Regions from separate parts of the Rheinheimera sp. UJ51 genome, predicted to be linked through region 1. Evidence: predicted binding sites of a transcription regulator. Region 1 holds the regulator's gene; each other region holds the start of a gene.

Region 1 (7,600 bases):
TAATTGGCTCGATTGGTTTAACGCGGATGCCCGATTTTTTTATGCGCTTACATGGGCCAACAAAGGCAACCACCTTGGGCATGGGCGGTATTTTGTTAGGTTCGATGTTATTTTTTAGTGCGACACCCGGTGAGATCAGCGTGCATGAATTGTTGATTACTATTTTCTTATTGATCACCGCGCCAATCAGTGCACATATGCTTATTAAAGCCGCGCTACATCATCGCACTGAGGCGATTGCGCGGACTACAGGTGAGCAAGAATTGAAGCGAGGACAGTTACAAAACAGCAGCCGTTCGCATATTAAATCGAATTTACCCTAAACAACCTAACAATAGCGTAAAGCACAGGCTTTACGCTATTCGCCAAAACCGGTATTAATTAATAAAGTGATCGCCTCTAATGCCTCAGCAGCGTCAGGGCCTTCGGTGGTCACTGTCAAGGTTTTACCTTTACTACTGGCCATCATCAACAAGGCCAGTACGCTAGCGGCATCTGCTGTTTTACCATCTTCTTGCACTAATTCTACTTTGGCATCAAATTGCTGGCTTAACTGCACTAGCTTGGTGGCGGCACGTGCGTGTAGGCCCAGAGCATTAATAATCGTGACTGTTGCAGCTAACTTATCGGCCATGATGTCTGACTAATTCCCGATGGCGAATTTGTACATCTTCGCGTTGGCTGCGGAAGGTTTCGGCTAGGCTTTGTGCGATATACACAGAACGATGCTGGCCACCAGTGCAACCAATCGCTATCGTTAAGTAGCTGCGATTGTTACGCTCGAGATGAGGTAACCAGCTGGCGATAAAGGTATTGATCTGCCACGTGTATTTTGCCACCACGTCTTGTGAAGCGAGGTAATCTTTAACAGGCTGATCTATACCAGTGAGCGGTTTCAGATCCGGCTCCCAATGTGGGTTGGGTAAAAACCGCGCATCGAACACAAAGTCGGCATCCTTTGGAATACCATATTTAAAACCAAAGGATTCAAAAAGTATCACTAAACGGCCGGTCTTTTGGCCTAAGATCCGCTCACGTAATTGCTCGGCCAACTGATGCACATTCAGTTCAGTGGTATCGATATATAAATCGGCGCGGCTAGAGATAGGATCTAATAACTGTTGTTCACGCGAAATGGCTTCATCGAGCGACATCGCTTGATGGGATAGCGGATGCAAGCGACGCGTTTCGCTAAAGCGCTTAATTAGCGTGGTGTGATCCGCATCCAAATATAAAATCGTCAGTTCCAGCTTGCGCGGCAGATATGACAAAATGTCTGATAACTCATCGGGATCGCCCGGTAAGTTACGCACATCAATACTCACGGCAACGCGTTCATATTGGCCCATTACTGCAGTTGCCAGAGTCGGTAATAGATTAACCGGGAGATTGTCGACGCAGTAATAGCCGAGATCTTCCATGACTCTCAGAGCAACCGATTTGCCAGAGCCTGAGCGGCCACTGACGACGAGTAGTTTCATGACTCACCTGTTTTTTGGCTATAGTCGAGGAGTAGCTGATACAGTTGTTCATCTGACTCGACATGGCGGATTTTTTTGGTTAAATCTTTCTGACTTAACAGTTTGGCAATACCGGATAACGTACTTAGGTGCGTTTGGCATTGCTCCGTGGGTATTAAAATAGCGCAAAAAATATCGACAGCTTGATTATCTATCGCATCAAACGCGATAGGGTCTTTACTGACCACAAACACCAATATCGGTTGGGTTACGCAGTCAAGTTTGCCGTGAGGAATGGCGATGCCGCCACCGATGCCGGTTGAACCGAGTTTTTCACGGGTCATTAAGGCTTCAAGAATCGTGTATTCGGATAGTTCGGGAAGCTGCTGGTGAGCCAGTTCGGCGATATATTCGAGGATACGTTTTTTACTGTTAAATAGAACTGCACTTTTCGTGCAGTTCTCCGCTAACATCGCGTTTAAATTCATAATAATGTCTTAGTGTCGTGACAGTTTTTCTTTGTGTTTAATGACCTGCCGATCGAGTTTGTCTATTAACTGGTCAATCGCAGCATACATGTTTTCGTTCTCAGACACCGCAAACACTTCACCACCGGTGAGATGGATTTTAGCTTCGGCAATCTGTTGTAATTTTTCCACGTTTAAGATGACATGTACATTATTAATGTTCTCGAAATGACGCTCTAGCTTAGCAAATTTATTCTCGACATAATCTTTTAAGGCTTCGGTAATTTCGACGTGACGGCCTGTTAAATTGATTTGCATAGACTCTTCCTTTTAGTTAAGACACTTACAGCAGGGTCTTTCGTTGATTTGACGGCGGAATAAACAACGATTCGCGGTATTTAGCGATAGTTCGCCTAGCCACGTTTATCCCTTGTTCTAACAAAATCTCCGCCATTTTACTGTCACTGAGCGGTTTTGCCGGATTTTCTGCCGCCACCAATTTTTTAATAAAGGCGCGAATGGCAGTGGAAGAACATTCACCACCACTCTCTGTACTAACATGACTGGAGAAAAAGAATTTAAGTTCAAAAATTCCACGCGGTGTATGCATATATTTATGGGTGGTGACGCGTGAGATCGTCGACTCATGCATACCGACCATTTCTGCAACATCATTCAACACCATTGGTTTCATGGCTTCTTCACCATGCTCAAAAAAGGCTTGTTGTTGCTGCACAATGCAATTGGCTACTTTAAGCAAAGTATCGTTTCGGCTTTCTAAGCTCTTTAAAAACCATTTAGCTTCTTGCAAGTGCGAGCGAATAAATTGCGTATCAGCGGTGTTTTTAGCGGTTTTGCTCATCGCCGCATATTGCTGATTGATCCGTATTTTGGGCATAGCATCAGCGTTTAATTCGACTTGCCAGCGACCTTTTACTTTTGTCACCGTGACATCAGGAATAACATACTGTTGCTCTTGTTTAATCACATCCGCACCCGGCCGTGGATTTAAACTGTGGATCAACTGCATGACTTCCTTTAACTCTTCTTCTTTGAGTTTAGTCACGCGCATCAAAGAACGAAAGTCTCTATTCGCTAAAAATTCGGTATAGTTGCTAATAATTTGTTTTGCATCATTTAAATAGGGTGTCGTTGGCTCAAACTGTCGTAATTGCACCAGTAAACACTCTTGCACCGAACGAGCACCGACCCCGACCGGATCAAATAATTGAATGCGTTTAATCACGGCTTCAACTTCGTCGGCCTCGACTTCGTTAGATTGCAGTGAGTCGAGTATTTCTTCGCAGCTGATACTTAAAAAACCATTGTCATCGATGGCTTCAATAATGATTTCAGCAATAGCCCGGTCGATTTCAGAAAAGGGCGTGAGTTGCATTTGCCAACGTAAATAATCTTGCAGGGTATCGCTGGTTTCACCCTGATACACCATATCGTCATCAGGCATGTTGCCACTGCTAACTGGAGCGGCACTGACTAAGTCATCCCAGTTATTATCTAGCGGTAAATCTTCTTGAATGTTTTGTTGATTCAGATCATCGCTGGTATCGCGATCGGCTACGTCTTTTTGCTCTGAGTTTTTGTTGCGTGGATCGTCAAGGGTATCGCGATTGATATTGCCAAGGCTGTGATCAACCTCATCTGGCTGACGTTCGAAATCATCGTCGCCTTCGAGTAACGGGTTCGCGTCTAACGCTTCCTGTATTTCTTGCTGTAGCTCAATGGTAGACAACTGTAATAGGCGTATCGCCTGTTGCAGTTGTGGCGTCATGGTAAGCTGTTGTCCTAGGCGGAGTTGCAAAGAGGGCTTCATGTACCTGTAATTCTCTCCTGAATGCGCAGTTGCGTTCTATCTTCTTTACTATAGCCTGAATTGCTCACCTAGGTATACATCACGCACCTGCTGATTTGCGAGAACATCTTGCGGAGAGCCCGCTGCAATCAGTTCGCCATGACTGACAATATAAGCGATTTCACAAACATCTAACGTTTCACGTACATTATGGTCAGTAATGAGAACACCAATGCCACGTTGGGCGAGGTGTTGAATGATTTTTTTGATATCAAGTACTGAAATTGGGTCAACCCCAGCGAACGGTTCGTCTAATAAAATAAAAGCGGGATCAGCGGCTAACGCCCGTGCGATCTCAACCCGACGACGCTCGCCACCAGATAACGCCATCCCTAAACTGTTGCGGATATGACCGATATGAAATTCTTCTAATAAATCATCGGCAATTTCAGCGCGGCGTTGCGTGCTTAAATCTTTGCGGGTTTGCAAAATGGCCAATAAGTTTTCATGCACGGTCAATTTACGAAAAATCGAGCTTTCTTGCGGTAAATAACCAATGCCGGCGCGGGCACGTTGGTGGATAGGAGCAAAAGTAATATCTTGCTCGTTGAGGGTAATGGTGCCTTTATCCGAGGGAACTAAGCCAACAATCATGTAAAAGGTTGTTGTTTTACCTGCACCGTTAGGGCCCAATAAACCGACAATTTGCCCTGCATTAACTTCTAAGCTGACATCTTTCACTACCTGCCGGCTTTTATAGCTTTTGGCGAGGTGCGAGACCACTAACTTCATGGAGTGTCCTTGTTTTCTGGGGTGAAAATCGTGGTAACGCGACGATTTTGCTCACCTTCAGCACTTAATTGTTGTAATTCAATGTTGTAACGGATCACGGCACCGCGCACTAAGCTACCGCTTTGCATTACTTCGGCATTACCCGATAAGGTTAAAATGCGGCTGGCACGGTCAAATCGGATCTCATTCGCTTGAGCGGTTACAGGACGATCACCTTGCAAAGTTTGTGAATAGGTCGCCGGTGAGCCTGTTGTAATAAACACCTCTTTACCTTTACCGGCACTGGCGTCGACTTCAAGTTTATCCGCTTTGATCAACATGGATCCCTGACGTACTACAACGTTATCGGCATAACTGGCAATGCTGTCAATTAATGAGGCTAAGGTTTTATCTGCATCGACCGAAATAGGCTGTTTATGATCCGGTTCGGCGGCCAAACTGACGGCAGAAAAAAAGGCCAGAACAATCATTAAGCTATTAATTTTCATTGAAATATACCGTCTCTAAATGCTTTTGCAATTGCATGGTTTCTTTTGTTAAATCGACATGCATACCTTGCCCTTTAATGAAAAAACCGGCGCCGGTGATCTGAACGATTTCATGCGTATGAATACTTTTTTCAGGCAACATCAGTTGTAATGAGGCCGTTTCAACCCGCTCTACTAAACCTAGGGTTTGTTTGTTTTGCAAAACCACTTGGTTTTCCAAAATAATCTTATCTTCAGGAAACCAGACGCCTTGTAAGCTACTGATTTCCCAAGCAGGCTGATGCGCTTTATTAAACAGGGTATAGCGCGGTTGATCAAACTGCGTAAAGCCGAGCTGTTCAAAATGCTCTAATTTCAGTGCCTGCACATGATCGGCAATATAGCCCTCATTGTCGTAGATGCGCAAGGTAACATTTTCAGCAATGTAATCCGGTTGAAATTCTCGATCCACTTGCAGATCCACTTGCTCAACGTTGGGATTCAACCACAGGTAGCCCGCGACTATCACGAGTAACATGACGATGAGCACAAAAAACTTTCTCATGAGCTGCTGCCATCAAATTGTAAAAATCGCTGTTGCGCAATGAGTAACAGATCGCATAATTCGCGCACTGCACCAAAACCGCCAGGTAATGACGTGGCTAAATGGGCGTGCTTTTGCAAATAAGGATGTGCATCTTTTACCGCGACGGCTAAGCCACAATGTTGCATGACTTGCCAATCGGCCAAATCATCACCGATGTAAGCGACTTGGCTGGCATCTAATTGCAGTTCAGCGAGCAGCGCTTGAAACGCGGCCGTTTTATTTTCTTGCCCTTGATAAATATAGGGCACAGTTAGCGATTTCATACGCTGCTCCACGATGGCCGATTGTCGCCCTGTTATCACAGCCACTTCTATGCCCGCTTGGCGCAGTGCTTTAATGCCATAGCCATCCCGGGTATGAAAGGCTTTTAGCTCTTCACCTTGATTACCTAAGTAAATACGCCCATCCGAAAATACACCATCGACATCACAGATAAGTAATTTAATATCAGCCGCGCGGCTGGCGTTAGTATCACTGATAGCTTGGTACAACTGGCGATATAAGTCCATGTTACATTACTCCTGCTCGCAGTAAGTCGTGCATATTCATGGCGCCGATTGGCTCGCGCTGCTCGTTAACTATGATCAGGCCATTAATTTTTCGTTGCTGCATAATATTCAACGCTTCTGCGGCGAGCATTTCTGCTTTTACCGTAATGCAATTGACCGTCATCACCTTGGCTATGGAGGTGCTGTGAATATCAATACGTTGATCAAGAATGCGCCGTAAATCACCGTCTGTAAAAAGCCCAGCCAAGCGACCTTGTGCATCGACCACGGTGGTCATGCCGAGCCCTTTGCGTGAAATCTCTAATAAGGCATCTTTAATACTTGCCTCTTGCGGTACGATAGGCACTAAATTCTCTTTATGCATTAAATCTTCTAAGCGCAACAATAACTTGCGACCAAGGCTGCCACCGGGATGTGATAACGCAAAATCATCGGCTGAAAAACCTCTGATATCTAATACTGCGACAGCCAAGGCATCACCCATGGCCAATGTCGCCGTGGTGCTGGCGGTGGGCGCTAAGCCAAGTGGGCAAGCTTCTTGAGGTACAGCAACACATAAATGAATATCGGCCAAGCGCGCTAACGTAGAATCCGCTTTCCCGGTCATGGCGATCAGTGGAATACCCATGCGTTTGATAATTGGCACTATGGTCAGTAATTCTGCTGTTTCACCTGAATTGGAGATGGCGATAACGATATCGTCTTTTGACAACATACCCAAATCACCGTGGCTCGCTTCGCCTGGATGCACAAAAAAAGCCGGAGAGCCGGTAGAGGCGAGGGTTGCCGCGATTTTGTTGGCAATATGGCCAGATTTACCAATACCGCTGACGATAACTTTACCTTTATTATCAAGTACCAGCTGACAAGCGCGCTCAAAATCATCATTCAGATATTGTTCAAGTTGTCGAACGGCTTCGGCTTCGATGCGTAATACCGCTAAAGCCTGTTCACGGAAAGTCTTTGTGGTCATAACCAAGTTTACGCCAAATGAGTGAATAACAAATATTGGTAGCCAATAAAGCCGCTTAAAAGCAAGCCACCTTCTAATCGATTGATACGTTGTTGCTTGCCGATACGTATTGACATTAATAACAGTGCAAAGGCCGCCGCGATCATCACGTAGCTATCCCGCGTACCGGCATTAACATCGAGTGTTGAAGGCCCAATCACGGCGCCTAAGCCTAACACGGCTAAAATGTTAAAAATGTTCGAGCCGATAATATTGCCCAGCGCCAGATCATCTTCGCCTTTTAGTACGCCTATGACACTAGCGGCGAGTTCGGGCAAACTGGTACCAATAGCAATAATTGTTAAGCCGATGATTAAATCGCTCATTCCAGCATAACGCGCAATGGTGACTGCACCCTGAACCAATAGCTGTGAACTGGCTAATAACAACACTAAGCCGGCGATAACCCAAAACACCGCTTTTAGGGTAGAGGTTGGTGGTGGAATTTCTGATTCAATTTCGCTGATAAGCGGATC
Region 2 (7,600 bases), on a different contig from region 1:
CGCTCAGCCGTGATTGACGCCATGACCACCAATGAAACCTTATGGTTTCGTGACAACTACCCGTATGAGCTATTAAAGAATCAATTATTGCCGGAGCTGGAAAAAACTTGCCGCAGCGTCAAAATTTGGTCAGCGGCCAGTTCATCGGGGCAAGAGCCTTATTCTATTTCAATGACCGCGCTAGAGTTCCAGCAAAGCCGACCAAATGCCTTTCCTGGCGGGGTGAATATCCTCGGTACCGATATTTCTAATACGATGCTGGAGCATTGCGCCAGAGCCGAGTACGACGGCTTAGCCTTAGCGCGTGGTTTATCACCTGAGCGGCGCACGCGGTTTTTTGAAGATACCTCTAATGGCATGATGCGCGTTAAAGATAACGTGCGTAAAAGAGTGACGTTTCGGCATCTTAACCTGTTAGACAGTTATACCCTGCTAGGAAAATTTGACATCATATTCTGTCGTAACGTATTGATTTACTTCTCTCCTGAAGTGAAAGCGAAAATAATTAAACAGTTTGCTCAGTCATTAAACAGTAAAGGCTATTTAATCCTCGGGGCCTCAGAGTCATTATCAACCATGAATGAAGACTTTGACATGCTGCGTTGTAATCCTGGCATTATCTACCGCAAGAAATCTTAACTCTGCATCTTGGCCTGCTTTTTGCTTCCTCAAATTAAGGTTACAACATGAGGTGGCAAAAAAATGGCAATCAGTTTAGACAAAGCCTTTGGCATGCACGAACAAGCGTTGCTGGTTCGAGATCGTCGTGCGCAAGTGCTGTCAGAAAACGTCGCTAACGCTGACACTCCTGGCTACAAAGCTAAAGACATCGATTTTCAGCAAGCGCTGGTGAACGCCCAATCTCGGCAACGCAGTTCCATGCAGCGGACGCATGATGGGCATTTCCCCATTTCAACTGCAACCCGGCATGAAGTGAAGTTTCGCAATCCAGAACAAACTGACACCGGCGATGGTAACAGCGTGGATATGAACCGCGAGCGTAATGCCATGATGCAAAATGCCATCGAATACCAGACCAGCCTACAATTTTTGAATAGTCGGATCAGTGGCTTGAAAAAAGCACTGACAGGAACAGGACAGTAATTATGAGCTTATTTAAAGTGTTTGATATTGCTGGCTCTGGCATGACCGCCCAGTCAGTGAGAATGAATACCACAGCCAGTAACATTGCCAATGCGAATAGCGTTAGCAGTAGTATCGATCAGGTTTACCGTGGTCGTCACCCGGTGTTTGCCACCGAGTTTGCGCAAGCGCAGCGGCAACAAGATGCCGGCTCTGGCGTTAAAGTGCTGGGAATTGTCGAATCTGACGCGCCACCGAATGTGGAATATGCGCCCAATCACCCGTTGGCGGATGAAAATGGCTATGTCTACAAGCCCAACGTCAACATTATGGAAGAGATGGCGAATATGATTTCAGCGTCTCGAGCCTATGAAACCAACGTACAAACCGCAGATGCCGCAAAACAAATGTTAATGCGCACCTTACGGTTAGGTCAGGGGTAAGGAGTAACGCATGACAACCATTAATACAAATTCTGCGCTAGAAGGGATGTACTGGGATACTGAGAAAAAAGTTGCCGATAAAAACAATGGCGCTTTAACGCAGTCTGACTTTTTTGCTTTGTTAACTCAGCAATTAGCTTATCAAGACCCGACCAAACCGGTAGAAAATGATCAGATGATCGCGCAGATGACCAACTTTACCATGGCCGATGGTATCACCAAGCTTAATGATAACTTTAGTAGCTTGGCGCAAAGCATGTCGTCTAATCAAGCCTTGCAAGCCTCATCACTAGTAGGGCGCAGTGTGCTGACACAGTCTGACCAATTAGTTTTCACCGGTGAGTCGCTCTCGCGTGGCCAAATAAACCTGGAACAACCAGCGGATAACATGAAAGTGATTATCACTAAACCCAATGGCGAGCTAGTTTCTACATTTAGTGTAAATCAACCGCAATTGGGTAAAAACGAGTTTGCTTGGGATGGCACCAATCAAGCTGGTGAGACTGTTGCAGCTGGGCTTTATAACATCAGTGTTGAAGTCAGTGCCAGAGGCAAAACGGAAAATGCCCCAGTACAAGTGTATACCCCTGTATCCAGTGTCAGTATGGGCAACAACGGTAACGGCATTACACTGAATTTATTAGGCATTGGGGCAGTGAAACTGGCCGATGTGTTAGAAGTTTCTTATGGTTAATACAACCGCTTAAGGTGAGGTAACATATGAGTTTTAATATAGCATTAAGCGGTATCGCCGCTGCACAAAAAGATTTAGATACCACAGCAAACAACATCGCTAACGTTAATACTACGGGTTTTAAAGAATCTCGTGCTGAATTTGCCGATGTGTATGCATCTTCAGTATTTCAAGCGGGTAAAACCAAGGTCGGTGATGGTGTAAGAACATCTTCTGTAGCTCAGCAATTCCAGCAAGGTTCATTGTTATTTACCAATAACTCGTTGGATCTGGCTATTACCGGTGATGGTTTTTTTGTTACCGCTTCGGAAGTGGGTTCGCGTGATTATGGTTATACGCGTGCCGGTGCATTTAAGCTGGATGCCAATAACTTCTTAGTTAACAACAATGGTAGCTTTTTACAAGGCTATCCGGTTGATGCAGAAACGGGCTCGACTACCTCGGTCAGTTTAAGTACAACTAATCCTATCCAGATCCCCACTACTGCTGGCGCACCCAGCGCAACGCGTGATGTGTTTGTTAGTATGAATTTAGACGCACGATCATTGCCGCCAACCATAACCGTTTTTGATCCCACTGATCGTGGTTCTTATAACAGTACCACGTCTACCACTATTTACGACAGCTTAGGGCAGGCACACATACTCAGCGTGTTTTTTGTTAGAACAGATCCCTTGGCAAGTAATACCTGGGATGTCTATACCACATTTAATGGCACAATCGTCCCATCTGCTACAACACAATTAGCTTTTCAACCAAATGGTACCCCTGACGATACCAACTTTAGTGACATTACTATTTCGCCGGCAGATTTAAATGGCTTATTAAATAATGGCGCTAGTTTCGGTGATTCAGGTGATTTTGGTATTCGCTTTCGCGATCAAGCCGCAACACGTACACCAACCCAATACGCTTCTGCTTTTGAAGTGGGGACATTAAGTCAAAACGGCACTACTGTTGGCCGTTTAACAGGGCTAGATATCGATGTGGGTGGTAAGATTATGGCGTCTTATTCTAATGGCGATCAGCAGTTTTTAGCGCAAGTAGCCATGGTACGGTTTGCTAACCCACAGGGTTTAAGTCAAGCAGGATCGACCTCTTGGAAAGCCAGCTTAGCCTCGGGTGAGCCGTTAGCCGGTGAGCCAAATACCGGTACCTTTGGTAGCATTCAAAGCTCGGCGTTAGAGCAGTCAAACGTTAACTTAACTACAGAATTGGTTGATTTGATTAGCGCCCAGCGTAACTTCCAGGCCAACTCGCGGGCCTTAGAAGTAAACAGTACCTTGCAACAAACCATCTTGCAGATCCGATAAACGATTTATCGGTCGAATCAAGCCACCTGCGGGTGGCTTTTTTTTAATCAAAATAGCCTGTTTTATCAAGCTGGCACTTTTATTGCTTAACTATAGTTAAGCAATAAAAGTTTTGTTAAGTAAAAACGGCAAGTCCCTGCGAGGTTTATTATGGATCGTCTGTTATATATCGCCATGAGCGGTGCCAAAGAGAACATGAATGGCATCAGTGTTCGCGCAAATAATCTGGCTAATACCGGCACAGTCGGCTTTAAAGCCGATTTTGAGCAAGCACGAGCCATGCAAGCCTTCGGTGAAGGTTTGCCCACCCGAGTGTTTTCGTTAACAGAGAGTCCAGGTCAAAACTTTGACAGTGGTGCGATGATTATTACTGAACGTGAATTAGACGTGGCTATTCAAGGTGACGGCTGGTTTGCTGTGCAAGATAAAGACGGTAATGAAGCCTACACCCGTGCTGGCAATTTACAAATTAGTGCCAGCGGTATGTTGATGACCGCCAGCGATTTGCCGGTGATGGGCGATGCGGGGCCGCTGCAGTTACCCGTGCCGCTAGCGAAGATGGAAATCGGCGCTGATGGCACCGTGATTGCCAGAGCGCAAGGCGCTCCGGCAAACGCGTTAGAGGAAGTAGGGCGTATTAAATTAGTACAACCGGAATATGCCGATATCGTTAAAGGTAACGATGGCTTGTTTCGACGTAAAGATGGTCAGGATGCCCAGGCCAGTGCCAATGTCACTTTGCTTAGCGGCGCCTATGAGGGCAGTAATGTCAATGCGGTTGGCGAAATGACCACGATGATCAGCTTACAGCGCCAGTTTGAATTACAAGTGAAAATGATGAAGCAAGCTGAGCAAATGGATCAACAGCAAAATCAGTTGCTGCGGATCATGGGTTAACGCTTTTTCTTTTTACCGTTTTACTTCAGCCAGCAGCTGCTTGGCACTTAGTTAATAGGGCGTAAGCCCAGGAGGTACAAATGCATCCAGCATTGTGGATCAGCAAAACAGGGTTAGACGCGAAACAGCGTGACATCTCGGTTATTTCTAACAACTTGGCGAATGCCAGCACGGTAGGTTTTAAAAAGAGCCGTGCCGTGTTTGAAGATTTGCTGTATCAAAACATTAATCAGCCAGGTGGCCGCTCTTCCCAAAACTCCGAATTACCTAACGGCTTAATGATAGGTGCCGGTACTAAGGTTGTGGCGACGCAAAAAAGCTTTACCCAAGGCAATATGATCACCACTGAGAACAGTTTGGATCTGATGATCCAAGGCCATGGCTTTTTTGAAGTGTTAATGCCAGATGGCACCATTTCTTATAGCCGCAATGGCCAATTTACGGTTGATGGTGATGGTAATGTTGTGACGTCTGGTGCTGGTTATCAGGTACAGCCCAATATTGTGGTGCCGCCAGATGCGACGAATATCATGGTGTCTCAAGATGGAGAGATCTCCGCTCGTTTAGCTGGGCAGGTTGAAAATGCCGTATTAGGTCAGTTAACGGTCACTAATTTTATTAACCCGGCCGGTTTAGAGCCGATTGGTCAAAACTTGTTTAGCGAAACGCCCGCTAGTGGCGATCCGGTGCAAGGCATTCCAGGGTTAGAAGGCCTAGGCATTATTGTGCAGGGCGCGCTAGAAACCTCTAACGTGAACGTCACAGAAGAATTGGTTAGCTTAATTGAAAGCCAGCGCGTGTATGAAATGAACTCTAAAGTTATTTCAACCGTGGATCAGATGCTTGGTTTTGTTATTCAACAGTTATAAGGCAGGTACAGCTAATGCGTAATGTCCTATTAATACTGATGGTCGGTAGTTTAACCGCCTGTGCTTCGATGCAAGAGGCCCAGCCAAACGATCCGTATTTTGCTCCCTTGCCGCCAGAGTCGGCGCCGCGGCCGGTGGTGAAAAATGGTTCGTTGTTTATGCAAAGCCATTCCAATAGTTTGTATTCCGATAACAAAGCACGGCATGAAGGCGACATTATTACCGTAGTGCTGCGTGAGAAAACGCAAGCGTCGAAAAAAGCTAAAACGGAAACGGCCAAAGACAGCAACATTGCTTTTGACCCGATTAATTTTGCCGGAAGCAACGTATCGGTAGGGGGTAACGTGTTGCAGTTTGGCGCGGGCAGTAGCCAAGACTTTAAAGGTGATGCCAAAGCGGATCAGAGCAATAGCTTAGTCGGCGATATCTCGGTCAATGTGTTACAGGTGATGTCGAACGGTAACTTAGTGATCCGCGGTGAAAAATGGCTGACATTAAATACCGGTAAAGAATATATCCGTTTAACTGGGGTTATTCGGCCACAAGATGTTGATGTGAATAACACGGTAGAGTCGACCAAGATCGCGAATGCACGTATCGAATACAGCGGTACGGGTGCGCATCATGGTGGGCAATCACCTGGCTGGTTAACCCAGTTTTTTAATGGCCCATTCTGGCCATTCTAGGAGCAGTATATGCGGTTTCTGATCATGCTCGGCTTATTATCTACGCTAGTTTGCAGCAACCTAGTTCAAGCTGCGCGCATTAAAGATGTCACCGATATTGAAGGGGTGCGCAGTAACCAATTAGTCGGTTATGGGTTGGTGGTCGGCTTACCCGGTACTGGCGAACAAAGCCCATTCACCGAACAAAGCTTCCGCACCATGCTGGCTAATTTTGGGATTAACTTACCGGCGGGTTCACGTACGCAAATAAAAAATGTGGCGGCAGTGGCCATCCATGCTGAGTTACCGGCTTTTGCTAAGCCCGGGCAAAATATCGATATTACGGTATCTTCGGTAGGTAGCGCGAAAAGTTTGCGTGGCGGCACTTTATTACAAACCTTTTTAACCGGCTTAGATGGCAATGTGTACGCAGTAGCACAGGGCAGTTTAATTGTTAGTGGCTTAGGTGCGGAAGGTTTAGATGGTTCGCGTATTTTAGTGAACACACCCACAGTGGGCCGTATTCCAAACGGGGCTGTGGTCGAGCGCGAAGTAGAGTCTCCTTTTGCTAAAGGCGATTTTATTACGTTTAATTTAAAGCGCCCAGATTTTACTACTGCAAAAAGATTGGCTGAAGTCATTAACGGCTTTATGGGCCCAGAAACCGCCTTTTCATTAGATGCCTCTTCGGTACAGGTTAGAGCGCCGCGCGATATTAGCCAACGCGTAAGTTATTTGTCGGTATTAGAAAACTTGACCTTTCAACCAGCAGATCAATCTGCCAAGATCATTATTAATTCTCGCACTGGCACCATCGTGATTGGTAAAGATGTGCGTTTGTTCCCTGCTGCTGTTACTCATGGTGGCTTAACGGTCACCATTGCTGAAAACCCACAGGTGGTGCAACCTAATGCGTTAGCCGGTGGTGAAACGGCCGTAGTACAAAACAGCATTATTGATGTGAACCCAGAAAACTCCAGAATGTTTAAATTTGACCCTGGTGTCACACTTGATGATTTGGTGCGCACTGTAAATGCAGTTGGCGCAGCTCCGGGTGATTTAATGGCCATTTTAGAAGCGTTAAAAGAGGCTGGCGCCATTCATGGCGAGCTGGTGGTGATCTAAATGGATACCGGCAAACTGCAACATTCTTATCATGATTTAAGCAGCCTGCAGCAAATTCGCAGTGCAGCTAAAGATGATAGCAAGGGTGCGCTGCGCCAAGCAGCTGAGCAGTTTGAAGGGATCTTTTTTAATATGCTGCTAAAAAGTATGCGTCAAGCGAATAAGGCGTTTGAAGCAGAAGGTTTAATGAATAGCCAAACCACAGAGTTTTATCGTGATATGCATGATAACCAGATGGCATCTGATTTAGCGCAAAAAGGTGCCTTGGGTTTAGCCGATTTGTTAGTGCAACAGCTGGACCCTCAAGCCGCCAGCCAGCACAAAAAATCCGCTTCCGCGTTGCGTTTACCCGGTGATACACGTGCCGATGAATTAAACATGCCACAAGTGCAACTGTTTAAAGATGCACCGGAGCTGGGGTTATTAAAAGCCCAATCTATGCAGCAGCTTGCGCAAGCCGAAATGGCTCAGCCGGGGCGGCGCGAATTATCACAACTGAGCCCATTATTAG
Region 3 (7,600 bases), 240 kb from region 1:
CGCTCAAACCAAAGCCATCTTGGCCAATACCCTGGTGTATATCGAGCCTATGCAAAACCCGGATGGCCGCAACCGATTTGTTAGCCGTTATTACGCCACAGTCGGTATTGCGCACTCCGCCGATCGTTTCTCAGCAGAGCAAAACGAACCTTGGCCAAATGGCCGCACCAATCATTATCTGTTTGATATGAACCGCGATTGGATCTCGCTGACCCAACCTGAAATCAAAAATCAGGTACGAGTGTTACAGCAGATGTTTCCGCTGATCTTTGTCGATTCGCATGAAATGGGCGGCGATCAAAGTTTTTACTTCAGCCCAGAAGCAGAACCTTACAACCCACTGGTCACCGGTGCACAACGTGAAAGCTTAGATTGGTTAGGGCAAAACAACGCCAAATGGTTTGATCAGCTTGGCTATGATTATTTTACTCGGGAAATTTTTGATGCCATGTATCCAGGCTACGGTGCCAGTTGGCCACTGTACTATGGCGGCATCGCCACAACCTACGAAATGGGCTCGGCCCGCGGACATAACTATCGCCGTACCGATGGCAGCATTTTAACGTATGCCGATGGCGTACAACGTAACTTTATCGCTTATATGTCTACGCTTGAAACCGCCAGTAAGCGCGCCAAAGACTTGTTGCAGCGCTTCTACAGCTATCGACAAACGTCACTCACTCAGGGTGAGAAAGATGGCATCCGCAGCTATATTTTCCCTGCCACCCGTGATGTTGCTGGCCACCAAAAATTAATGGGCGTGCTCACCCAACACGGCATTACCGTTAACCAAGCCACGGCCGATTTTCGGGCTTGTGGTAACAGTTATCAGCAAGGCGCTTACGTGGTGAACACCGCGCAGCCAACTTATCAGTTAATTCGCAATCTGCTAGATGACGATGTCAAAATGGCCGAAGCCTTTATTGCTCGCCAGCAAGACCGTCGCTCGAAAAACCTACCTGATGAAATCTATGACGTGACCGCATGGTCATTACCGCTGATGTATAACCTAGAGGTTAACCGTTGTAACCGCGCGGTTGATGTGGCCAGCATAACCGTTGGGCCAGACACCAAACTCGCTGGTAAAGTCACGGCTGCCGATGCCCGCTATGGCTATATTGTGCCTTGGGGCGATATGGCCGCGGCGCGTTTGTTAAGCCATGCGCTGCAGCAAGGTTTAACGGTTAAAAGCAGTGACTTGCCATTTACGCACAGCAATGGTGTGCGGTATCCCGCCGGCAGTTTAATTTTAAGCCATGCCGATAACCCGCAGTTAGCCACTAAAATTCAACAACTTGCACAAAGCAGCGGTGCTCATGTTACCGGTATTAATAGTAGCTGGATTAAAGATGGGCCAAATTTTGGTTCAGGCAACGTGCAAAACATCCCTAATGCCAGAGTAGCCCTGTTATGGGATGAACCCGCGAACCCACTAAGCGCCGGTAGCGCGCGCTTTATCTTAGAGCAAGGCATTGATTACCCGGTAACGGCTATTCGCCCGGCACAACTGTTACGTGCTGAACTGCGCCATTACGATGTACTGATTATGCCAGCAAGCCAAGGCAATTATAATCAAGCTTTGGGGGCGCAAGCTCAGCAAAAAATCCACGACTTTGTTAGTCGCGGTGGTGTATTAGTGGCGTTGGGTAATGCAACCGATTGGTTGATCCAAGGTGAAAAACCGTTACTGAATAGCAAACGTGAATTTAAAGTGAGTGAACAAAAGAAACCCGAAGCTGAAGCGCAAGTTGCAGGTATGCTGCTAGAAAGCCGCGAGTTGTATCAGCAACGCTTAGAAGCTTTTCAAGCGCAGCCTGATAGCGTGTCTGGCTTTTTAGCACGAGCGGAAGTAGACCAAGATCATTGGCTAACCGCCGGTGTACCCGCGAATGTGAACAGCATCTTTGTGGGTAACTTTATCTATCAGCCACTGACGCTGGCACATGGTCGTAATGTACTGACTTTCGCATCACCAGAAAAGCTTGTTGCCGGGGGTTTTGTTTGGGAAGAAAATCGCCAGCAAATTGCTCATAAACCGTTGTTAATGGTGCAAGCGCAAGGTCGTGGCCAGGTTATTGCGTTTACACAAGAGCCTAATTTCCGCGCCTATGTCGACGGCATGCACCTGTTGTATATCAACGCGGTATTCCGCGGTGCGGCGCACGCCACGCCACTGCGATAATGGTTTCAGCGTTTCATGGTTCGCTAAAAAGCGGCAGGCTGGAAAACCTGCCGCTTTTTTTGGCCCGCTACTCGGTGTATTGCTTTACCACGCGTGCTGCCAATGCGGCATTTTCTAATTTCAAGATCACCTCTTGTTTTAAGATGATCTGACCCTGCACGTTTGAATCGGCACTGATGGTTAAGGTTGCCGGTTTGTGCTTATCCTTACCAAACCAGCTAAACCAACTTTTGCGGGCAGTGCGCTCGGCATACACCAGATCGCCCTGAACTACTGAGCCTGCCAGCAAACTAACATTACCGTTTAACGTCGTTAGATTTCCGGCGATTTGGCTGCCTTCAATTTTCAAGGTGCCATTCACCGTACTAACATCGCCCGCTACGGTACTGCTGTTGATCACCATGTCGCCATTCACCGTACTCAGTTCGCCCATCACCTTGCTACCTGAGGCCAGTTTAATACTGCCATTTACTGTTGAGGCCTCTCCGGTAACCTGCGCTCGCTCTGCCAAAGTAATGCTACCATTTACCGTAGACGCCGATTGTACCTGGCTATCTTCCGCTAAATTGATGCTGCCATTCACGGTGCTCACCTCGCCCGCTATGCTGCCAGCGGCAAGTTTAATACTGCCATTCACTTTAGAAATATCTTCGATACTTTGCGGGGCAGTCTCTGCCGCCACCGCAGAAAAAGGCATAACACCGCCAACATAACAGGCAGCGAAGGTTAAGCTAACAGCAAGGGTTAAGGTGCTCAGTTTCATAAATAGTACTCGCAAATAATTAAGATAGGTTGAGCATTGCAAAAACACAGCCAACTTAATAAACCTATTAATAACAGTATCTTAAAAATAGACATCAAACTTAAGTTAGTCGTTTTCACTAGAAAATAGTCGAAAACTTTATCAAAACGGCGTTAATTCACTCGCTGTGCCAGCACCCAGCGTCACATTTTTACACCGTTAGATCTAACGGCAGCAACGCTTTCACCTGCGGTGAGATACTTGCTTTTGCAGCACAAACAAGCATCTAAAGAAAATGCGCGCCAATTCCGCTAGAGAGCTCGGCTCACGCTAAAGGGCAGCCCTAGCCAAGCCACCGAAACCTTGTTGCAAATATCATTTTAATGATTGATTTGCACTGGCGTTTGCCAGCCTTGTGCTACTTTATCAGCACATACCGGATTACCTTCAGCAACCAGTGACTCGGCAAAAAACCATTCTTTAAAGACTTGCCACTCATCATTTATCGGGCTTTGACACTTCCCATTCGCCTGCTCAGCAAATACTGCATCATTACATTGCGGCGTATCATCTAACTTACCGTGATAAGCATACGCATAAACGACCTGACAATGGCTACTGACGTAGGTACGAAACACCACTAACCAACCTTGTTGATAACGTACCACACTAAAACTAGGAATATTGTGTTGTACAGCAGTCGCAATAATCTCAGGAGCTTGCACGTCCTTTAGCAGCGTTAACTCACCGTTTTGCCGCTGGCGAATTTGAATGGTCTCGCCCCGCCGCCAGGCGAAGCCATCATACTCAGTATCTGCTGCAGCCTTAGTCAGTGCAGATAAACCCTTAACATCGCGCTTCACTTCTTGGCGGATAGTGCGCTCTACTTGCGCCGCTTCAGAAAGGGTTTGCATTTTATCGCAGGCCACTAATAGCCCTAACATGAATATAACTAACACTATTTTACGCATAATGTTCACCTTAATTTAGCCCTTCGGGGTCAGATACCGAGCCCTCCCGAGCTCTCAGAGCTTAACGTTTTCACCGTTGGCGAGATACTTTCTTTTGTTTCGCCAAAAAAAGTCTCCAAAAAATGCAAGACCCCACTTCTGCTCGAAAGTCCGACTGCTCATGCGCTGCCCAAGGCGAAAACATCTCTCGCGCTATGCTTCGTCGCCGCACTCAAACCCCCGTTTTCTTAAAACCTTGGCCAACGATGCTCAGATGGCTCGCTGCAAAGGGGGTAGTTAATATCTAGAGTTGGAAAAGAGCGAGTTAAAAGCAAAGTAAACTTTGGCTGTAAACGTCTTTCTCAGGATGAAAAAAGGCCGCATAGTTTCTGCCCCTAACACTGAACACTGTCGTCGGCAAAAGTTATTAACCATGGTGCAATATTTGATGCCAACAACACAATCACAAGTTTCTTTTATGGTTAAATATTAGCCGTTAAGAATATTTGCTTATACTATCGTCAGAAATTTTTACACTAGCGAGAGTGAATAAAAGTTAATACTACATAATTACCTGTTATTTAAATTAATTATTTTATGGCGCAGTTATTGCTTATTTTGGGTTGCATAAAAAATAATAACCAATAAAAAGGGTGCTTTATGAACAGTAAAACTAAGCTTGGCTCGTTGTTGAATTTAATTTTTTTGTTATTCTCCATGCTTTTTTTTGTATCTACAGTAAAGGCTGACATTATTCGTTTTAATTTTGATACGGAATCCTTTTTTAATCGAACGGCTGTATCGAATGGTTTCACGCACAACTCAGATGGCTCAGGCAATGCATTTGGTAATACTGGCTTAAATGGTTCGGTGACTGGCTCAATTGATATTAATCGCTCAGCCACTGGTGAAAGCACTATCAGTAACTATTTGTTACAAGTTATTATGCCGCACGGTATTGCACCAGGATTTAACTTTCCTCAGTGGACTATCCAATATTCATCTTCAACGCTAATGCAGCCCGGGGCTGGCGCAACAGCGCTTTTATACAGCAATGGCTACATGTTCATCCAACAAGAATTTATGTTTGACCCGTTCTATGGTCCTGCCACCCCGCAAAACACGTGGTACAACCCCTTAGTAAGGCAAGAGTATTTGTTTCGCGTAGATCTTATGATGAGTGGTGTTCCTGGTGCTGGCCCTAATGGTGGCTTTGGATTAGCAGTCGACAGAGTTGATGTACGTTGCGCCGTGCCAGGCGATGCCCGCTTAACGTGCAATGGGTTTGGTTCAGTAGGTGAGTCAAACTACTCAGATTGGAGTTCGACTGAGGGGCTAGCCTCTTCTTTTGAAATTTTACCCTCTAATCCACAAGACCCGGCCGCCCCTGTGCCAGCACCCTCGACCTTATCAATGATGTTGCTGGCCTTTGCTGGTTTGTTGGTATCGCGTCGTCGAAAGCTTAGTCGCTGATCCCACACACTAGTTAACGTTTTCACCGTTGGCGAGATACTTTCTTTCGCATCGCCAAAAGAAAGTATCCAAAGAAAATACCCCAATTTCGCTCGAAAGCCCGACTGCTGATGCGCTGCCCAAGGCGAAAACATCACTCGCGCTATGCTTCGTCGCCGCACTCAAACCCCCGTTTTCTTAAAACCTTGGCCAACGATGCTTAGGTGGCTCGCTGCAAAGGGGGATAAAATATTACTAAGAAATCACAGCATTATTCATGACAACCGCTAAGTCTCTGTTCCCAAACACTTTGCGCGGCTTTCCGCGCTCGCTTTTCGGCTTTTAGCCCAAAAGCCGCAACAACAGCACTCAACAGCGAACACACTGCCACTTCGTTACGTTGTCAGCGCATGACGTTGCCAGCCACAGAAAAAATAGGCGTAGACAAAAAGTTGTGGCAAGCTAAATGAGTAATAAGGAGAAGTGTATGCGTAAAGCCATGTTCATTTTCGCCGCCATGACATTAGCAGCATGCGATAAAAGTGTCACTCAACCATCAGCACCTAGCCCAAGTTATACCGAAGCAGAGCAGCAAACGTTAGCCGCGGGTAGTGCACGGGCACGCACCTGTGCAGCCTGTCATGGGCCGCGAGGTATCTCTCGTAATGCGATTTACCCACATCTTGCAGGGCGCCCCGCCAGCGAGCTCCATTCGGCGCTTACCGCTTTTCGTGATGGCGATCGTAAACATGCGATTATGAGCCCACAAGCTCGAGGTTTAACCGATGATGACATTGCGCTATTAAGCCAGTTTTATGCCTTATTACCGCCCGCAATAGAAAGCCCCGCTCCCTAATCGTTAGTCGGCCGTAAACAGCGCCAGCAAGTCTTCGGCTTGGCCTTGCCATACTTGGCCTTTGCCACCACCCAGTAACTGATCCGATAAGCCCTGCTTATACTGCTGTAATTTTTGTACTTTTTCTTCAACGGTATTGCGGGCAATCAGCTTGTATACAAACACCACTTTGTCTTGACCAATGCGATGCGCCCGATCGGTCGCTTGGTTTTCAGCAGCGGGGTTCCACCAAGGATCGTAATGAATAACGGTATCGGCGGCAGTTAAATTCAGCCCTGTGCCACCGGCTTTTAAGCTAATCAAAAAGACTTCCGTTTCACCATTTTGGAAGGCATCAATTTGTTGTTGTCGTTGTTTGGTTTGCCCCGTTAATTTACTGTAGCTAATGCCCATGTATTGCAGTTCTTGTTCTATTAAATGCAGCATGCTGGCAAATTGACTAAACAGTAATACGCGCCGCCCTTCTTCAATCATTTCAGGCAGGTTTTCTCTTAACCAGCTGAGCTTGGCGTTGTGCTTTACTAGTTGCGCTTGTTCAATGGGTACTAAGCGCGCATCACAACAAGCTTGGCGTAGTTTTAATAAGGCATCTAAAAACTCAATTTGACTGGCCGCCACGCCTTTGCGCAAAAACAGTTCGCGCACTTTGGTTTCCATAATCAAGCGGATGCTTTCGTACAGATTGCGTTGGTCCGCTTCTAATTCGAGTAGTTGTAATATCTCGTTTTTCTCAGGTAACTCGGTGGCGACCTGGCTTTTACTGCGCCGCAGCATAAAAGGCGCGATTTTTTGTTTTAACACCTGAGCACGTTCGGTATCCGCATGCTTTTCTATCGGCTTACGATACACCTGATTAAAATGCGCTTCGGTACCCAGTAAGCCCGGTAACACAAAATCAAATAACGACTTTAACTCGCCTAAATGGTTCTCTAACGGCGTACCCGATAACGCTAAACTAAATTCACGTTTTAACGCCCGCACACTTTGCGCCGCCTGACTGCCCGCATTTTTAATATGCTGCGCCTCATCCAGTATCACTAAACTAAATTCGCGCTGGCGATATAAATGTAGATCGCGCACTAACAATGGGTAGCTAGTTACAATAACGTCAAAGTCATCCATTTGCTCGAACAACGGCCGACGTTTAGCGCCGTAAAGCTGCAGCAAAGATAAGTCAGGTGTAAAGCGCGCAGCTTCGTTTTGCCAATTGCCTAATAACGACGTGGGGCAAACAATTAATGCCGGCTTTTTTAAACGCCCTTGTTGTTTTTCATACAACATAAAGCTGAGCGCTTGTAAGGTTTTACCCAGGCCCATATCATCGGCTAACACGCCACCTAAACCAAAGCAGCGTAAAAACACCAGCCAGTTAAAGCCCTGCTGCTGATAAGAGCGCAACACGGCATTTAAGCCGCTGG
Region 4 (7,600 bases), on a different contig from region 1:
GTGTTGTGCTGCATAAGCAGCATTGTCAGATAAAAAGCGGTTTACTCTGGAGAGGGCTGATGCAGGAAGTGTTCCAAGCTGCTTTGTAAACGTTGCGTCAAACTTCTGTCGACACTGGATTTTTCGGCTTCTACCAAGCAACCGCCTTGTTCTACCAACGGCTCAGCACGTAATTGCCATTGGCGTTGCTGCAGATCGTCTGCTGAATAATGTTCGCGAATAATGGCTAAATCATCTGGATGCAGTTTAATCAGCAGTTGACCCGCTTGCATCGGTAAGGCCGCGGTGGCTTCTTGCATGGCTTGCAAAATCACCTGAGGATTAGTTTTGACTTCAACGCCGATCACGGCTTTGGCCATAGCTAAAGCTAACTCGGTTAATGCCTGCTCGACTTGCTGATTTAAATCGGCCAGCGGTTGCTGTAATTGTTCGATTAAAGCCGTTAATTGCGCCAATTTTTCATCAATATCGGGCTGCGCCGCGGCGAGGCCTTGTTTTTTGCCTTCAGCGACACCTTGCGTTAAGCCATCTTGTTGCCCTTGTTCACGGCCTTCGTTGTAACCCTTACTAAAGCCTTCGTCTTTACCCTCGGCAAAGCCTTCATCATAAGCCGATTGCCGCAGTTGCTCCATGTCAGCCGCAGTCAGCGGTTTAAAGCTTTCTTCTTCGTCGGCAGGGTCAGGCGTAGTCGTGTGGCTTGGGCGTCGTAAATTCAGCGCATTGGTATGCCCTGGCAGCATTTCGGTATCTGCCGTCATATCGGGGGTATCCCAAGTTTGCAGCAGATCAGAAACCTCTTCGTCAGGCGAAAAAGGTTTTTTATATCGAAACGCATCTTTACTCATCTAGCCCTCGCGCTTAAACGAATTCTTCGCCACCGCCGCCGCCTAACATAATTTCACCGGCATCAGACAAGCGTCGTGCCACCGATAAAATCTCTTTTTGCGCCGTTTCAACTTCACTGACCCGCACGGGGCCCATCGCTTCTAAATCGTCTTGTAGTAATTCAGCGGCGCGTTTCGACATGTTCTTCAAGATTTTCTCTTTCAGATTCTCATCGGTGCCTTTTAAGGCTCTCATTAATACATCTTGTTGTACTTCACGCAGAATGGCTTGGATACCACGGTCATCAACGTCAATCAGGTTTTCAAATACAAACATCAGATCTTGAATTTGTTGCGCCATTTCTTCGTCATGCTCACGAATAGAATCCATCAGCTGACCTTCTAAATTGGTATCTAGGTAGTTCAAGATATCGGCCGCTGCTTTTAAGCCGCCCATTTTCGCGGTTTGTGCACCCGCTTGACCGGCAAATTGTTTCTCCATAATTTCATTCAACTCCTGCAACGCGGCCGGTTGAACTTCTTCAAGGTTAGCAATACGCATGGTTAAGTCTAACCGAACTTTTTCTGAAAACTGCGATAAAATTTCGGCCGATTGCTCCGGCTCTAAATAAGATAAAACGATAGTTTGAATTTGCGGGTGCTCGTTGCGAATAATATTGGCAACCTGCTTCGAATCCATCCACTTTAACGAGTCTAGGCCACGGGCACCGCCACCTAATACAATTTGATCAATCAGGTTAGCGGCTTTCTCTTCGCCTAACGCCGCCGTTAATGCCCGTTTGATAAACTCTTCGCTTTGGAAACCTATGGTACTAAAGTTTTGGATTTGTTCGATAAAGCGCCGATGTACCGCCGTGATCTTAGCTTGATTCAAATCGGTGGTTTGCGCCATCGCCATCCCCACCCGCTGCACCTGCTTCGGCTCTAAGTGCTTAAGAATTTGCGCGGCATCTTCTTCTGACAAACTCAGCAGTAAGATAGCGGCCTTTTCAACGCCATCTAACTTACTGACGTCAAAGATTTTAACTTCTTTTTTCTCACTCATCTTCAGCCAACCAATTCTTCACTACTAATGAGGACAGTTCCGGCTCGTTCGCCACTAAGGCACGCACCGCTCTTAATAAATCTTCGTCGCCATGCAGATCCGGTAACATCAAGGTGCCATCTGGCGCAAAACCGACAGATTTTTCATCAAACTGGGCAACCGCCAAGTCATCTTCGTTACCCAGATCTAAACCACTGGTCATGGCATCTTCATCATAAGCATCGACTGTTTCTGCCGGGTTCATCAGTTTCTTCAGCATTGGCAGCACGATACCCAGTAACAATACAATGATAACCAAGCCACCCATGACCAACTTAACCACTTGCAAGAACCAATCTTGCTGATAAATAGGCACATCGGCTAATACTTCAACTTGCTCACGGACGAAAGGTACCGAAATCACTTCGATAGTATCACCGCGCTGTACATCAAAGCCAACGCCACCTTGTAATAAACGGCGAATATTCTCTAGCTCTGCCTGTGCCATCGGGGTGGCGGGGCCAAGGGTACCATCTTCTTGGGGTACGCCTTGTTTATAATCGACCGCCACCGACACACTTAAGCGACGGATCACGCCACTTTGCTGGCTAGTATGGCTAATGGTGGTATCAAGCTCAAAGTTGCGAGTAGACTCACGACTATTGCGACCAGGGATCACCGCTTGCGACGCCCCGGTAGCTTGCTCAGGAATAGCCGAAGGCATTGGGGGTTGATTAGACAACGCACCAGGAATACCGCCACTGCCGCCGCCAACGCTGTTTTCTTCAATCACCATTTCGCTGCGAATGGCCGGTAAATCTGGGTTATAGCGCTTTTGGGTTTGCTCAACAGCGGTAAAGTCCATCATTAAGTCGACTTGCGCAGTGTAATTTCCCATGCCCAGTACCGGTAATAAGATGGAGTCAACTTTCTGACGATACTCATCTTCACGGCTACGTTGAATTTCTAATTCACGACGATTGCGGGCTGAGCTGCCATCTTGTGAACCGCTATTCAGTAAGCGACCATTTTGATCGGTTACGGTCACGCGGCTTGGCTCTAAGCTTTGCACGGCAGAGGCCACTAAATCGACAATCGCATCGACTTCACTGTCGCGGATCACACGGCCGCCGCGCGCAGTCACTAATACCGTGGCGGAAGGTAAGGCTTGTTGCCGAGCAAACACGTTTTCTTTAGGAATAGCCAGTAGTACCCGCGCTCTGGCAATGCTTTGTAATTCTTCAATGGTTCTGGCCAGTTGTTGCTCACGGCTGTGCTTTAACCGTTCCATTTCTAAACGCTGACTGACTCCAAAACCGCTGTCTTGTAATAAAAACTCGGTACCTAATGACGGCTCTTGGTTTAAACCGGCACGAGACAAGCCTAAGCGCACATCTTGTAAGGTATCTTCCGGTACTAAAATAACGTTACCTTCCAATTTGTATTTAACTTTTTGCGCGTCTAAATGATCCAGTGTTTGAATAAGCTCTTGCGTGTTGTAAGTACCCAGTGGCCGCATCTCAGGGGTTTTCGCCCAGAGAATGATCAAGATGGCAATACCCAAACAAATGGTTAATGCCACGATCAACGTGACCTGTCTTAACAAATCACCACTGTTGCCCAGCGCACTCAAAAAGCCCGCCTTGCTTTGCGGTTGATTGTCATTGCTGAAATCGGTGTTGGTTAACGCCAGTTCCGTTGATTGATTATCTGCCACCATACTTCTCCTGCTTGCGCTACCCGTCTAATTAGACCGGCATCGACATAATTTCTTTATAGGCTTCGACCACTTTATTACGAACTTGCACGGTCGCTTCGAAAGCCAAAGAGGATTTTTGCGCGGCAATCATGGCTTGCGCCAAGGACACTTTAGGATCGCCCATTTCAACTGCGGTCGCCATGCCACGGCTTTGCTGCTGTAACTCATTGACACTGCCTAGCGCGTTTTTAAACAAGGTGGAAAAATCTGACTGGCTGCTGTTTGTCGGCTGCACCGCCATGCTTGGATCGGCTTCGAAGGGCAAAGCACGTGCTTGGGTTGCCATGCTTTGCATTTGGGCATATAACGCCTGACCTTTAATTTCCATAATGCTGCCTGTCAAAATTTTGTTATTTACGAGGATATAACAGACTAAGCAGAAGTTGTGCCAACTCGCCAAACATAGGGAAAACAGGGGTTATAACCAGACAGCCTTACGCTGCATCGGCATTCGTTGCCAAGCAGCGTAAGGCTTTGTAGTGAAATGACGTATGAGGCTCGCTTAAGCCGGAATATCAATACCTGACTCGCGCATCCGCGCTAATTTGTAACGCAAGGTGCGATCACTGATACCCAGCTTTTCGGCCACGTCTTTGCGCTTAAAAGCACAAGCCTGTAGCGTGGCGAGAATAAGCTTATGCTCTTGCTCATGAATTTCAGTTTTAAAATCGGTGGTATCAGCCGTGGTCGCACTAAGACCTTGCACGCGTGGCACAGCACTTTGCCCCAGTGAACCCGGCACTTCTAATAAAATATCAGCCGCCGCAATCTCAATGCCGCCTTGTAAAATTAAAGCACGCTGGATCACATTATCGAGCTCGCGCACATTACCTGGCCAGCTGTGCTGGGTTAAACGCTGCTGAGCCGCTTTACTCAACTGGCAAGTTGGCCGTTGTTGTTTATGGCAATGCCGGCGCAATAAATGCTCCGCCAACGGCACAATATCTTCCGGGCGCTGCGCTAATGCAGGCCAACTTAACGGAAAGACATTTAAACGATAATACAAATCTTCACGAAACAGGCCATCGGCTACCGCTTGAGCAAGCTCACGATTACTGGTGGCTAAAATGCGCACATCTAACTTAATGGTTTTACGACTGCCCAGCCGCTCCACTTCGCGCTCTTGTAGCACACGTAAGAGTTTAACCTGCAAATTCATCGGCATTTCAGTAATTTCATCCAGCAGGATAGTACCGCCTTGTGCTTGTTCAAATTTACCCGGACACGCCGCCACCGCGCCGGTAAAGGCGCCCTTTTCGTAGCCAAATAAGGTGGATTCCAACATATTATCGGGGATCGCTGCGCAGTTAATGGCGATAAAAGGCTCAGCAGCACGGGCTGATTGTTGATGAATATAACGCGCCAGCACCTCTTTTCCCGAGCCACTAGGCCCTAAGATCATCACACTGGCTTCAGAATGCGCCACCCGCTCGGCCAATTGTAACAGGGCTTTGCTCTGCTCAGCCGCGGCAATCGGCGTGAAACTGTCTGTTGTCTCAGCGACCACATAACGCGCTACCGTACTGACCAACACCTCAGGTGAAAACGGTTTCGATAAATAATCAATCGCCCCTAAACGAATCGCCTCAACCGCATCTTGCACGGTGGCATAGGCCGTCATCATCAGCACAGGTAATTGCGGATGTTGTTCGCGTAAGGTTTTTAACAAGGTTAGACCCGATACCGAGCCCATTTGCACGTCACTGATCACCAGTTGCACACTTTGTTTTTTTAATAGCAGCAAGGCTTCTTCGGCACTGGCGGCACTGAGCACCTGATAATTGGCCAAACTCAGTGTATCGATTAAGGCTTCGCGTAAACCCGCATCATCTTCCACAATTAATATTTTCAGATCTGACATGGCTTTACTCCTTAGTCTTAGTCGCTGAGGCACTATGATGAATAGGCAAGCTGATCTCAAAACAGGCGCCACTTAACGCTCCCTCTGGCCTTGCTGCTAACTCAACATAATGAATACTGCCCTGATGGCTATGGACCACCGCCTGTACAACCGCTAAACCTAAACCACTGCCACCGGCTTTATTGCTAAAAAACGGCTCAAACATCTGCGCTTGCACGGCTGGCGGAATACCCGGGCCATTATCACTAAATTGCCAGGTTAACTGCCCCGCTTTGCCAATTTGCTGCGCTAAGCACAATTGTGCGTTATCGCCTGCAGCTTGTAAGCTGTTGTGCAAGAGGTTTAATAAGGCTTCTACTAGGCTGTTTTTATTACCCAGTAAAGATACTTGCGGTGTGGTTAAACTGATTTTAAGGGTGGCATGATGATGGCTTAGCAATGCTTCGCTGCGCAGTTCCAGCTCGTCCATCAATTGTTGCAATGTCATGCTGGCCACGGCTTGGGCCGTACCTGAGCGCGCAAATAACAGCATATCGTTCACTTGCTGCTCCAAATCGTGCAAGCGCGCTAGTAACTTATCTTGAAATTGTTCACGCGATTGATGGGGCAATTTGGGGCTACGCAAATTTTCAGCGTATAGCATGGCAGAAGATAAAGGGGTGCGAATTTGATGCGCGAGCGTCGCCATCATTTTACCCAGTGTGGATAAACGCTGCAGATGACTTAAGCGATTTTGCAGCTCACGTGTTTCGGTGAGATCGGTCAACACAATAAGCTGCCCCGAGTCGGGTGTTAAAGCACTGATTTGCAGTTTTACACGCCGCCCATCCGTTAATGACACTTCTAAGCCATCATCACTGCGAGGTCGAAAGCAGCGGTTAATCACATTAAGCCATGATTCACCGAGCAAAGGCTCGCCAAGCATCTCTACCGCAACATGATTCACTTCAATCACTCGGCCCCAACCATCAAGCAACACCACGCCGGAGGGTAAGCATTGCAGAATGTGTTTTACCTTTGAGTCGTGAGCATGATAAAAATTGGAGTTGATATGATTTCTCGGAAACTTTAATGCGTAACCTATGGTATTTGTATCTAAGTTGTCAGCCGATAACATCATAGTTCTCCTCCAATCTAACGCAGAATTCTGCTTAATATTGAGAACATGAAGCAAATATCAAGCCAACATAAACCTTATAATTTCCAAATACATACATTGTCAAAATAATGTCTTTTGACTGTTTTTTATAAAAGGGTACTGTTAAGCTCTAGATGCAGAAAATGAATTCGGAATAAAAATGGAACTTGAAAAGATTACCCAACAACTTTTGACGCTGTTTACACCATCGTCGAATCCTCTCTTTGACAGCAGAGGTAATGCCATAAACGAGCTAGGTAAAGCTTGGATAGATTTGCTTAAACAAAAAGAAAGTGATGAGCAATTTTTATCACATGCTATAAGTCAATTTAAGGATAAAGGCCCCTACGCACTTCTATATGCCTATTCTTTGATTTTAAGCTCTGGTTTAAACATCCTAGATATTTCAAAAATGTACGATGAAATTCTCGATATGCCGCTTAATGCGTATTTCGGTTTGTCCGGCCACCTGTTCCGGTTTCATCCGGCCAGGCGTTTCGGTGTGATCCGGCCAGCATGATCTGACCTTCGTTTATGTTCTCTTTTTACCCGACTTCTTCTCCCTGAACCAGTGTTTTTTTACGTTGTGACTCACCTGTTAATTCCAATCGGTGGGCGTTGTGGATCACTCTGTCTAATAGCGCATCAGCAACCGTCGGGTTATCCATTAGGCCGTACCATTCTGAGACCGGTAATTGACTGACGATAATTGTGCTGCGTTGCTCGTAGCACTTAATGCTTCCGAAAGATTTTTTGTGTATTACCAACTCAAATCTATAAACTTTCAAGGTATTAACAACACATCATCTTTGAAACTCATCAAACTCTATAAAAGTATAGTTGATGCGTTTAATCAAGAGCTCAAAGAAAAAATCAATTACATACCTGCTGCTGAAAGAAATGAAAATCTTATCGTGGTTTTTATTTCGCAATTTCTTGGCTTGAACCATGCTCCGACAAAAACTGCTCTAGA

Evidence for each region. The regulator sigma-54, encoded in region 1, starts transcription at its own class of promoters, with help from an activator protein. The targets are predictions, from matches to a motif close to TGGCANGNTNCNTGCTT.
Region 2: a site for sigma-54 is predicted at 3,605-3,621, ahead of LMJ53_RS02025 (flagellar basal body rod protein FlgF). Genes of this name have one in related genera too.
Region 3: a site for sigma-54 is predicted at 4,473-4,489, ahead of LMJ53_RS02610 (PEP-CTERM sorting domain-containing protein). Genes of this name have one in related genera too.
Region 4: a site for sigma-54 is predicted at 4,003-4,019, ahead of fliE (flagellar hook-basal body complex protein FliE). Genes of this name have one in related genera too.

The regions. Positions count from the first base shown of each region.
Region 1 covers NZ_JAJHOG010000002.1:353,512-361,111, forward strand. The annotation lists gene LMJ53_RS03645 (Na+/H+ antiporter subunit G) at 1-323, shown strand, start outside; gene LMJ53_RS03650 (HPr family phosphocarrier protein) at 359-634, opposite strand; gene rapZ (RNase adapter RapZ) at 624-1,481, opposite strand; gene ptsN (PTS IIA-like nitrogen regulatory protein PtsN) at 1,478-1,948, opposite strand; gene hpf (ribosome hibernation promoting factor) at 1,958-2,245, opposite strand; gene LMJ53_RS03670 (RNA polymerase factor sigma-54) at 2,271-3,758, opposite strand; gene lptB (LPS export ABC transporter ATP-binding protein) at 3,807-4,529, opposite strand; gene lptA (lipopolysaccharide transport periplasmic protein LptA) at 4,526-5,017, opposite strand; gene lptC (LPS export ABC transporter periplasmic protein LptC) at 5,007-5,561, opposite strand; gene kdsC (3-deoxy-manno-octulosonate-8-phosphatase KdsC) at 5,558-6,112, opposite strand; gene LMJ53_RS03695 (KpsF/GutQ family sugar-phosphate isomerase) at 6,114-7,085, opposite strand; gene LMJ53_RS03700 (calcium/sodium antiporter) at 7,094-7,600, opposite strand, start outside.
Region 2 covers NZ_JAJHOG010000001.1:443,257-450,856, reverse strand. The annotation lists gene LMJ53_RS02050 (CheR family methyltransferase) at 1-639, shown strand, start outside; gene flgB (flagellar basal body rod protein FlgB) at 703-1,104, shown strand; gene flgC (flagellar basal body rod protein FlgC) at 1,107-1,526, shown strand; gene LMJ53_RS02035 (flagellar hook assembly protein FlgD) at 1,537-2,220, shown strand; gene flgE (flagellar hook protein FlgE) at 2,247-3,533, shown strand; gene LMJ53_RS02025 (flagellar basal body rod protein FlgF) at 3,684-4,430, shown strand; gene flgG (flagellar basal-body rod protein FlgG) at 4,511-5,299, shown strand; gene flgH (flagellar basal body L-ring protein FlgH) at 5,314-5,985, shown strand; gene LMJ53_RS02010 (flagellar basal body P-ring protein FlgI) at 5,995-7,089, shown strand; gene flgJ (flagellar assembly peptidoglycan hydrolase FlgJ) at 7,090-7,600, shown strand, end outside.
Region 3 covers NZ_JAJHOG010000002.1:112,836-120,435, reverse strand. The annotation lists gene LMJ53_RS02625 (M14 family zinc carboxypeptidase) at 1-2,182, shown strand, start outside; gene LMJ53_RS02620 (hypothetical protein) at 2,250-2,945, opposite strand; gene LMJ53_RS02615 (hypothetical protein) at 3,305-3,895, opposite strand; gene LMJ53_RS02610 (PEP-CTERM sorting domain-containing protein) at 4,535-5,347, shown strand; gene LMJ53_RS02605 (c-type cytochrome) at 5,814-6,182, shown strand; gene LMJ53_RS02600 (DEAD/DEAH box helicase) at 6,186-7,600, opposite strand, start outside.
Region 4 covers NZ_JAJHOG010000001.1:397,515-405,114, forward strand. The annotation lists gene fliH (flagellar assembly protein FliH) at 42-845, opposite strand; gene fliG (flagellar motor switch protein FliG) at 859-1,890, opposite strand; gene fliF (flagellar basal-body MS-ring/collar protein FliF) at 1,883-3,589, opposite strand; gene fliE (flagellar hook-basal body complex protein FliE) at 3,618-3,956, opposite strand; gene LMJ53_RS01810 (sigma-54-dependent transcriptional regulator) at 4,131-5,489, opposite strand; gene LMJ53_RS01815 (sensor histidine kinase) at 5,494-6,609, opposite strand; gene LMJ53_RS01820 (hypothetical protein) at 6,788-7,147, shown strand; gene LMJ53_RS01825 (ATP-binding protein) at 7,173-7,415, opposite strand; gene LMJ53_RS17060 (glycosyltransferase) at 7,323-7,600, shown strand, end outside.